3 regions of the Paraburkholderia sp. BL18I3N2 genome follow, and region 2 is predicted to be linked to each of the others. Evidence: riboswitches for the same ligand, from Rfam matches in the RefSeq annotation. Region 2 holds a riboswitch; each other region holds the start of a gene.
The links. A riboswitch is a leader RNA that binds a small molecule or an ion and turns the genes downstream of it on or off. The one in region 2 is predicted to bind manganese.

Region 1 (3,460 bases), on a different contig from region 2:
CGACCCGCGCTTCAACCGGCCTTATGCCGATCTCGCGTATCAGCCCATGCTCGAGTTGCTCGCCTATCTGCGCGCGAATGGCTTCAAGACCTATCTGGTGACGGGTGGCGACGTCGAGTTTGTCCGCGACGTGGCCCAGCGCATGTATGGCATTCCGCCCGAGCAGGTGATTGGCAGCACCGTCAAATACCGGTACGGCCAGAGTAACGGCGCGGTTTCGCTGACGCGTCTCTCGCAGGTCGACACGTTGCTCGACGGCTCGGCCAAACCGCTGGCCATCGATCGCGTGATCGGCAGGCGTCCGGTGATCGCGTTCGGCAACGCGGATGGCGACGCGCCGATGCTCGAATGGACCTCGGCAGGCGACGGCCCGCGGCTCGCCGCGCTCGTGCATCACACGGACGCGGAGCGCGAATACGCATACGACCGCGCGGCGAAGAGCGGCAAGCTCGACAAAGGTCTGGACGAGGCCGGCGCGAAAGGCTGGCTTGTCGTCGATATGAAAGATGACTGGAGAACCGTGTTCAAGCCGGACGGCGCGACAACGGCCACGGCGGCGACAACGGCCCGGGCGAACTGAATGTGAAACGCAGAGGGCCGTCCGGCTAACGGCCTTCTGCGACTATTTTCAGCTGTGGCCGGCGGCTCGTTTAGCGGCTCAGCGTAATCGCCAGATACGTGGCATAGAGCACCCCGCAAACCAGCAATGCCCAAACCGGCACGCCGCGCTCACGCACATTGACCCGCAGCCACGCCGCGGCGACGAGCGTGATTACGATGCCGGTCACCACTTCGATACGCGGCACCCACGGCGTCAGCAGAATACCGATCGCGGGCAGCAGGGTGCCCTGAAACACCATCGCACCGGTGATGTTGCCGAACGCCAGCGTGTCCTTGCCGCGGCGGATCCACAGAATGCTGTTGACCTTCTCGGGCAGTTCGGTGGCGATCGGAATGATCAGCAGCGAGAGCAGCAGCGGCGACACGCCGAGCGCCTGCGATACGCCACGCACACCATGGATGAAGCCTTCCGCGCCCCACACCAGCAACGCGACGGCCAGCGTCAATTGCACCACGATGGTCGCGAGGTTGGTCGGCACGCCGAGGCGCGAGATCAGCATCTTGCCCGGCGCTTCAGTGCCGTGGCCGGCATCGACCAATTCATTCGATGCGCGGAAGGTCATCACCACATAAGTGACGTACACGCCGACCAGCGCCAGGCTGAAGAGCGCGCGCACGATCATCTGCTCATGCGGCACGTACATCGCGGCCGCTGCCAGTACGAACGCACACAGGAAATAGTTCAGGTCGCGCGTGAAGCCCGTGCGCTCCGGCGCGACCCAGCCGCGCGCGCCGCGCGAGCCGAGAATTGCGAGCGTCATGAGGAAAGTGGAGAGGGTGGAAAGCATCAGCGGCGCACCGAGAATCGCGCCAACGCCGATCTCCTGATTGACCGCGCTATCCGTCGTGCCGCTGGCGATCGCGAGCAGCGGCACGAGCGTCTCGGGCAACGCGGTGCCGACGGCGGCGAACAGTGAACCCGTCACGCCTTCGGAAATCTCGAGGCGTTCACCCAGATGCTCGAGTGCATTGGTGAAGAGCTCGGCCGCCACCAGAATGACGACGAGCATGATGGCAAGTTCGAGCAGGAGACCGGTCATGCGTGGCACCCCGCAATCACGCAAAGGCAGCGACGCGGCGGACGGGTAGTAGGGGAGACTGGCAAGTTACGACGATGTTTCACAGGGCTGCTCCGCGGTCGGACGTCGATGACAAACCAATGACGCACCGCCGCCCGTCCGACCAGAACGAGGCAGTGCGTCAATGGTCTCGCCAAACCGACGCGGTCGAACGCGCCATGACCCGCAGGCCAAGTATGTTGACGCGCTCTCCTTCAATGGATGAAGGAAGGCTACTCCCCAGTGACCGGGGGATTCTAACGGCAGGGGGCGTTTTCAACAACCTTGTTGCGGTGACGGCGGTTGTTGGAGCTAATCGGATAGCCAGGTAGTCGGGAATTTAGCCCGTTAGTTGAAGTGATATTGCACGCCGATTGTGAAACTGTTATTTGTTCTTCGGGTCCCGTCGTGATTGCTGGTGTCGGTTGTCCATTCGCTCACCGCGCTCATGTGTTTAGCAAACTTATATTCGACGCCTAAACCCCAGTGAAGGCGTGTGTCCGGCCGGTCCATTGTCAATCCAACACGTATGTACGGCATACACTGATTGAATGGCATGCCAAATTTCGCATCGATTCCGCCATCTTTAGAAGTTGTCGAGCCGTGATGCAGATCGGCAAAAACTTCCGCGCCTGCAACGAAGCGATCGACATCGAAGTTATATCCCGCCGTAAACCCCGGAAAAATCGCAGTATGCGATGCTTTATTGACGGCGCCTGAAGCATCGGAGGTATTCACGCCCAACTTGAAACCCACATAGGGGCCGGCAAACTCGCTTGCGCCCGTTTGAGGAGGCACTGATTGCGCGTGGACGAGATTGGATAGCATCATGATCGATGCGGTTAAAATCAGCCGGGTTATTTTGTACATGACCTGCAATAAAACGATTGGCGCGCGGATAGATCGCGACACCTTATTAATCAGTGAAGCGATGTCAAAATTCCGCTCCGGGGATATTCACGCGCGATGGAATTTGCATGACCAAAATATGCTAATTCAGGAAATAGGATGGGGCTATGCGAAATGTCCGCATGGAGACCTTCAAACGTCCGATTCTTAATTTACGGCACAAATAAAGCGGGACGTTTTGGGACGAATCTGCAAAGGGACATGCGAGCATACGTAAGGCGTTGCCAAACGACTATTGCAGGAATGTGGGGTCTTAGGCGGCACGCGTGTGACACGACCGGGCCGTAAGAAACAAAAGGGCTTAGCGCATATTGCGTAAGCCCTTGAGCGAGATCGATTCTTTATGGTGCGCCCGGCTGGGATCGAACCAGCAACCCCTGCCTTCGGAGGGCAGTACTCTATCCATTGAGCTACGGGCGCTTCAACACGAAAGCGTGGCACCAGAACGGATGCGACGCCAAAGCGAGACCGAAAGGATACCCGGTTTCCGCCATACCGTCCACCGGACGGCCTGCATGGCGGTCTTCGCGGTCTTTCAGGCAACCCGCGCGATGCGGGTAAACGCCTGCTGAACACCGCGCCGCGCCCCTCGCCGCCGTCGAAATGTTCCGTCTATAATCGTCCGTGGCTGATTAAAGAACAAGAAGTTGCCGTCACGCTGTACCGCTCACATACCCACGGAGACGAGACAAGCATGAGCGAAGCACCACACGGAGCCCCGATCAAAACCCCCGGACAGCTCGTCGCCGCGATCATTGCCAGTTTTGCGGTACCGATCGTCATCATCGTTCTGTTAGTGATCTACGTCGACAATTCGACGCGCACCGGCGCCGGCACCGACTCTCTCTCCGAAGCCGAGGTCACCGCCCGCA
Region 2 (3,460 bases):
CCCGACAGGTTGAAACTGGAACTGACGGAAAGCGTGCTGGTCGACAACGTGCAGGACATCATCGAGAAGATGAGTGCGTTGAAAGCGAAAGGCATTGTCTTTGCACTCGACGATTTTGGCATCGGCTATTCGTCGCTGTCCTATTTGAAGCGCCTGCCTTTGGATCAGTTGAAGATCGACCGCTCATTTGTGCGCGACGTCCTGGTCGATTCCAACGACGCCGTGATTGCCAGAACCATCGTGGCGCTTGCGCGCAGCCTCGGTTTGGGTGTGATCGCCGAAGGCGTCGAGACCGAGGCTCAGCGGGATTTCCTCGCTGCAGCGGGATGCTACGCGTATCAGGGCTATTATTTCTGCCGCCCGCTTCCTATCGAGGATTTTGAGGCGCTGTTGAACAATGTAGAGACACGTCAGTGCGTGGCTGAGCGAACATGAGGCACGTGGCGTGCCGTCGGTAACGTAACGCTGCTGCAATCCACGTGCGTTCTTTATGAGAAGCCCGCGCTCTAAACCGGAGATTTAGAGCGCGTCATTCCAACGTCGTGCAACGCGACACGTTTTACAGATAGCTGCAGACGTAGTCGAGTGTTTCGATCACGTCGATATCGAAGCGGCTTTTCCCGGGCACCGAGAACGACTCGCCCGCAGCATACGTCTTCCACTCGTCGCTGCCTTCGAGGCGGATGCGGCATTGGCCGGCCTGCACTTCCATCAGTTCCGGCGCGTCGGTGCCGAAGTTGAGCGCGCCCGGCAGGATCACGCCGAGCGTTTTGCGCGTGCCGTCGGCGAACAGAACGGTGTGCGAGACGCACTTGCCGTCGAAATAGACGTTGGCTCGTTTAACAATGGAAACCTGATCGAATTGCGTTGCGGCCGTCATGCCAATCTTCCTCTGGGTTGTCGTGAATGGATGCGTTTGCGTGGACTTCAGGTCGGACCTTCGGATCGGACGCGAACCCGCCATCATACAGGCGGCTGGCGGCGCCCGACGCCGATTGCGCCGAAAGAAATGGAGATCAGCGGGCCGCCGTCAAACATCGTCTAGCCGATGATGTTCAGATGCTCAGCCAGGATCGTGCTGCCAATGCCGATCAGCACCACGCCACCCGCCAGTTCCGCGCGCCTGCCCGCCACATGCCCGATGACGCGGCCGAGCATCACGCCGATCGTGACCATCGCCATGGTGGCGAGACCGATCGCGGCGGCAGTGGAATAGATGTTGACGTCCACGAAAGCGAGGCCCGCACCGACCGCCATGGCGTCGATACTCGTGGCAAAGCCGGTCAGCGCCAGCAACCAGAACGAGTGAGCCGACGGCTTCGTCTCTTCGATTTCCTTGGTGTTAAAGCTGTTGAAAATCATGCGGGCACCGAGGACCAATAGGAGCGAAAACGCGATCCAGTGATCCCATGCCGAGACGTATTGCGCTGCAGCTTTGCCGAGAAACCAGCCGACCAGGGGCGTTAGTGCTTCGATGACGCCGAAGATGAGTCCCGTCCTGACAGCTTCGCGCCAATGAGGACGATTGAGCGTGGCGCCTTTGCCGATTGCGGCCGCAAAGGCGTCGGTGGACATGGCGAAAGCAAGGAACAGCGTGGCGACAGGATTCATGAGAGGAGGGCTCGTGGTCGGGCGGAAAACCGCGACACACCGCCGCGCCCGACCGGTCGCGTGGTGTGTCGATGGTCTTGCCAACCAAAGGGCTGCCTGCACCACGGTCTGCGCGACCGAGAATGTTGATGCAGGCGCTTCTGGGTAGAAGCCGGCTACTCCCCAAAGACAGGTGCGAGCATACCATGTCGAAAGGTTTATGTAATGGTGCTTGCGCCTTGCGTGTCTGCCCAGGAAAGAAATCGGTCGCTACTTCACGTATCAGTAGCGTGGCAAACCGCCGATGGTATATGTTGAATTAGTGGCACACCGTCCTTTCGGGAAAAAGAGACAGGGCACGTCCGCGGAGGGCAGGTACGCACCACATTAGAACAATATGAATGCGCGTGAAGCATCAGGGACGGGACGCCCGTTTCTCGTACGAAAGTTGCTTCCGCGATGCTGACTATTGGGGGCGCAGGCGACTCCTCGAAAAACGAGGCCTGATAAAAGCATGAATCGGTTCCGCGCGTGCACCGGCCCAAGCCTTATGTTGCACCGCGAGAACGCGAAACTGGAGCGAGACATGAGCCAGTCAGTATCCGCCGCGCCCGATGCGGGCCATTCCGGCGGGCGCGGGCATCACCGCCCGGCGATGCCTGCACTCGCGCTTGCAGCATTAGGTGTGGTGTACGGCGACATCGGCACCAGCCCGCTGTACACGCTGCAGACGGTGTTCAATCCAGTCAACGGGCTGTCGCTCAACGCGCTGAATGTGGTCGGCATTGTGTCGCTGATCGTCTGGTCGCTGATCGTCGTCGTCTCGCTCAAATACGTCACGTTGATTCTTCGCGCGAACAATCACGGCGAGGGCGGGATTATGGCGCTGCTGGCGCTGGCCGCGTCGTCGGTTTCTGCGCGCCCGCGCTTGCGCCATACGTTACTGGGCATCGGCATTATGGGCGCGGCGCTCTTTTACGGCGACAGTGTGATTACGCCGGCGATCTCGGTGCTGAGCGCGGTCGAAGGTCTCGAAGTGGCCGCGCCGTTCCTCAAAACCTGTGTGATTCCCGTGACGCTGGTTGCGCTGGTCACATTATTCCTGATGCAGAAGCATGGCACGGCCGGTATCGGCATCGTGTTCGGACCGGTGATGGTGCTTTGGTTCATCGTGCTTGCCGTGGTGGGCGTCGTCAACATGATGCGGGCGCCCGCGATTCTCGTCGCGCTCAATCCGCTCGCGGGGCTGGCGTTCTGCCTGCATCATCGGTGGCTGGCGTTCGTTGCTTTGGGCGCGGTCGTTCTGTCGTTGACCGGCGCCGAAGCGCTATATGCCGACATGGGACATTTCGGCGCGAGGCCAATCCGGCTGACGTGGTTCAGCCTCGTGTTTCCAGCACTCGCGCTGAACTATCTCGGGCAGGGCGCGTTGCTGCTTGCCGATCCGGGCGCGCTGCAAAATCCGTTCTACAAACTGTTTCCGCAATGGGCGCTGTATCCGATGATCGTGCTCTCGACGGTCGCGACCGTGATCGCGTCGCAAGCCGTTATCTCGGGTACGTATTCGATGACGAAGCAGGCGATGCAACTCGGCTTTCTTCCGCGCATGAACGTCGTCTATACATCGGAAAGGGAGATGGGGCAAATCTACGTGCCGGGCATTAACTGGACGTTACTGGCTGCCGTCGTGGCAGCGGTGGTCGGCTTCGGTTCATCCACGGCGCTCGGCTCCGCGTACGGTATTGCGGTGACCGGCACAATGCTGATCACCACCATTCTTACGTTCTTCGTCATTCGCTATGCGTGGCATTACAACTGGTTTCTATGCGTATTCGCGACCGGCTTCTTCTTCATGATCGACGCGGCATTC
Region 3 (3,460 bases), on a different contig from region 2:
CCCTGACTGCCCCAGTAGAACGTGCTGCGATCACCGTCGTGAAACAGACGGAACGCCGCCGCATCTTTCGGAACCGCTTCGACGTACATCGCGAGCCGGGCGCCGGCCGTTCTGATACATGAATTGCGCGGCAGGTCCGGATTCGCCGGGCAGCAGGCGACCGCCGATCAGCGAATACCCATATTCCCGGAGCGAAGCCACCGACAAGCGTCGATCGAGGCGCCGCGACAGCCAGTTGACCAGCTGATCGCGTTGCAGCGCCGCGACCTCCACGGGGTGGCGTTGCTCGGGCGCGTACACCGCGAAAGCGAGGTCGGCGCGCTCCACGAACACGGGTGTATCGGCCGCGAATTTCGCCGACACCCAGGCGGATGACGAGCCGAGCGCCACGCCCATCGCCATGCAGGAGGCGGCAAGGCCAGCCCGCCGCCACCTCGGCGCGAGGCGGCATACGACGATACAACGCGCGTCGTCTCGCGGCTCCCGGAACAATGCCGTCAGCGCGGCTTTTTGCGCGCGGTAATCGGCTACGCGTTCGGCGGCCTCGGGGTCGGTCGTCAGCCAGACGAGCGTGGCCGCGCGCTCCGACGCGCACAGCTCGTTGTCGGCAAACGCCGATAGCGGCCGCCAATCCATACTGCCCACGCCTCGCCTCCCGCGGTTGGTGTCGTCGTTCATGACTGGGTTGCGGTTTGCATCTACCCGCCCTGATGCCGGACTCGAAAGACCCAGCGTCAATACCCCGAATAAACGCCCGGCGGGGCCGCTCTATTCCAATCGTGTGAAGTGAAGGTTTGCGCGAAAGATGGAATAGGCGGTGACGCCGGATCGTTTAGACAGCATGTCCGATTCAACGGCAGACTTCGATGAACATTCGACAGCAGCATTTCATTCGACCTGCCGGCGTAACGCTGCTGATGGCAGGCGTCGTGTGGCTCGCGGGCTGCGGAGGTGGTGGCGGCAGCAGCGGCAGCGGCACGTCGATGGTTTCGATCGCCGGCACGGCGGCAACGGGCAAGGCACTGGCGAACGCGACGATCAACATCGACTGCGCGCGGGGTTCGCTGTCGGTTGCAGCGGATGCGAACGGAAACTTCCACGCGACCCTCGGCGCCGTGATGCCATGCATGATCGCCGCGACCTCGGGTGTAACGATGCTGCATTCCGTTGCGTTCGCCGGCGGCACATACAACGTCACGCCGGAGACGGATCTGCTGGTGTCGTATCTGGCGGCGCAACTCGGCACGAATGAAACCGGCCTCATCGCCGGCTTCGCGGTGAACTCACAGTTCCAGCAAGTGCTGGCGAATCAGGCCGACGTTCTGACTGCGCAGGCCGCGGTCGTGCAGAATCTGCAGCAAACGTACGGTGTCACGCTGTCCGCGCCCAATTTCCTGACTACGGCATTCGCTGCCGGCCAACCTGGCGAGGACAGCGATCTCGAAGCGCTCCTCGCCCGCGGCGCGATCGACGCCAACGGCGAACCGGACGCCGCCGCCGTCGCGCTGATGGCCAGAACCGGGGCGGCACATCCGATTGCTACGTCGCCGAATAACAGCACGGGCGGCACCGGAGTCGGCGGCATTGGGAGCACCGGCGGCATGATGTGAGAGGCCACCTTGCGTCAGGGCGGTTCCGTGACGAAGTCCCCCGCACAAAGGCTGCAGCTTGAACCACAGGAGCGCGCGCGAAACAGCGTCGTGCATTCTTCCGTAGCAGAGGCCGTGAGATCTGAACGCACCCGCTTCCGCAAAGCTGACGATTTGCGTTACTCGACCGAGACAATGTAGAATCGCCGCTCTCATTGGGGAGTAGCCGCCTCGACCGCAATGCTCGAGGGTGCCCGTCAACATACTTGGTGGTCGACAGACCGCCATGGCGCGCACAGCACTATGCCTGGCAAGACCGATGACTCGCATTCCGACCTGACCGGGTCGCCGGAATGCGCGTCATCGCGTACGTACTGCGCGGCCCGGCTCACAACCTATGCAATCGTTCCTCGTTTCGACCAGCGTGGTCGGTCTAGCCGAAATCGGCGACAAGACCCAACTGTTGTCCCTGGTGCTGGCCGCCCGATATCGCAAACCCATTCCAATCATTCTCGGCGTCTTTGTCGCAACGCTCATCAATCATGCTGCGTCCGGCGCTTTGGGCGCATGGCTTGCCAGCGTTCTGAGTCCGACTATCCTGAACTGGGCAGTCGTCGCGTCATTTGCCGTCATGGCTGTGTGGATTCTGATTCCCGACAAGCTCGACGGCGCCGAGGCGGTGTCGACCACGCATCCGATGGGAGTGTTCGGCACCACTGCGCTGACGTTCTTTCTCGCTGAAATGGGCGACAAGACGCAGGTTGTCACGATCGCTCTGGCCGCGCGGTTTCACGAATTCTTCGGAGTGGTCGCCGGCACCACGCTCGGCATGATGCTGGCCAACGTGCCCGTCATCTATCTCGGACACAAGTTTGCCGACCGTCTGCCGACCAAGGCGGTCCACATTCTGGCCGCGGTCATCTTCGTTGTCCTCGGTGGCTTTGCCCTCAGGACGGCGCTGTATCCGCACGAGCACCCGCTGTTCTAGTCCGAAGGGGTTCGCTTGGTGCGCTTGCGGAGCGCGTCGTGCCGCTGGCCAACAGGCGCAGTCCGGCTTTCAGGCCGCCATGTGATCGAATAGCCTTAGCCATGCGGTTACCTCAGTGAGCGAGTGACTCATCGTCGATCCTTAACGCCCGCTCATCGAAGCGGGCGTCAAACTCGGCGCATCATCACGCGCGACACTTATCCGCCGACTCGTTCGATGTCAACTCTCGACGGTCTGCCCGGCCGGTTCCTCCACCGTGCCGCCCTTCGCGGGCGAACCTTGAGCGCAAGCGGCAGACTGAGTGGACAAACGCAGGTAAGCTGCCGCGAGTCTTCGGAGCTCTTCCTCAGACGCGTCCTCGATGCCGATCAGATTGTTATTCGCGGGCCGATGCGAGGAAAGCAGTTCGTTCAACTTCAGGTGCAACGCGACACTGTCTTTGTTCTGACTCTGCTGGATCAGAAAGACCATTAGAAAGGTGACGATGGTGGTGCCTGTGTTGATGACCAGCTGCCATCCGTCCGAGTAATGGAAGATAGGCCCTGTGACGACCCAGGCGACGACCGTCAGTACGGCAAGACAGAATGCAGCCGGTGAGCCGGCAAACCGCGTAACGAGGCTTGCAAAGCGGTCGAACAGGCGCGTCAACGGATGACGGCCGGCGTATGCAGGGCTCGATGTGTCTGGAACGGTATCGAGTTCGCCAGTTGACGAAGGCGTGGCGTGTTGTGTAGTCATGACTGGCTCCAGAAGGTCGGGCAGGTCTTCTCGTGCAAACTTCATGCCGCTGTCGGTTGAAATCGTTCGGCAAGGATAGAACCGCCCGCCGGCGTTAATCCGTCGTTTTCAATTGCATCCGCATGAATTGCGCTTCGGCAACCGA

Region 1: it holds a riboswitch for manganese, as region 2 does, so the genes downstream of both, B0G75_RS08725 (sodium:calcium antiporter) here and mntP (manganese efflux pump MntP) in region 2, are expected to answer to the same signal.
Region 3: it holds a riboswitch for manganese, as region 2 does, so the genes downstream of both, B0G75_RS15995 (TMEM165/GDT1 family protein) here and mntP (manganese efflux pump MntP) in region 2, are expected to answer to the same signal.

The regions. Positions count from the first base shown of each region.
Region 1 is NZ_PVNC01000002.1:627,415-630,874, reverse strand. Features, by position in the region: gene B0G75_RS08730 (HAD family phosphatase) at 1-580, shown strand, start outside; gene B0G75_RS08725 (sodium:calcium antiporter) at 651-1,661, opposite strand; yybP-ykoY riboswitch at 1,754-1,933, opposite strand; gene B0G75_RS08720 (outer membrane protein) at 2,028-2,510, opposite strand; gene B0G75_RS40565 (hypothetical protein) at 2,509-2,739, shown strand; tRNA gene B0G75_RS08715 (tRNA-Arg) at 2,933-3,008, opposite strand; gene B0G75_RS08710 (cytochrome c5 family protein) at 3,283-3,460, shown strand, end outside.
Region 2 is NZ_PVNC01000013.1:33,140-36,599, reverse strand. Features, by position in the region: gene B0G75_RS27405 (EAL domain-containing protein) at 1-435, shown strand, start outside; gene B0G75_RS27400 (pyrimidine/purine nucleoside phosphorylase) at 560-880, opposite strand; gene mntP (manganese efflux pump MntP) at 1,042-1,611, opposite strand; yybP-ykoY riboswitch at 1,622-1,787, opposite strand; gene B0G75_RS27390 (potassium transporter Kup) at 2,177-3,460, shown strand, end outside.
Region 3 is NZ_PVNC01000005.1:95,839-99,298, reverse strand. Features, by position in the region: partial or broken gene B0G75_RS16005 (anti-sigma factor family protein) at 1-678, opposite strand, end outside; gene B0G75_RS16000 (hypothetical protein) at 867-1,610, shown strand; yybP-ykoY riboswitch at 1,795-1,981, shown strand; gene B0G75_RS15995 (TMEM165/GDT1 family protein) at 1,987-2,577, shown strand; gene B0G75_RS15990 (low affinity iron permease family protein) at 2,797-3,315, opposite strand.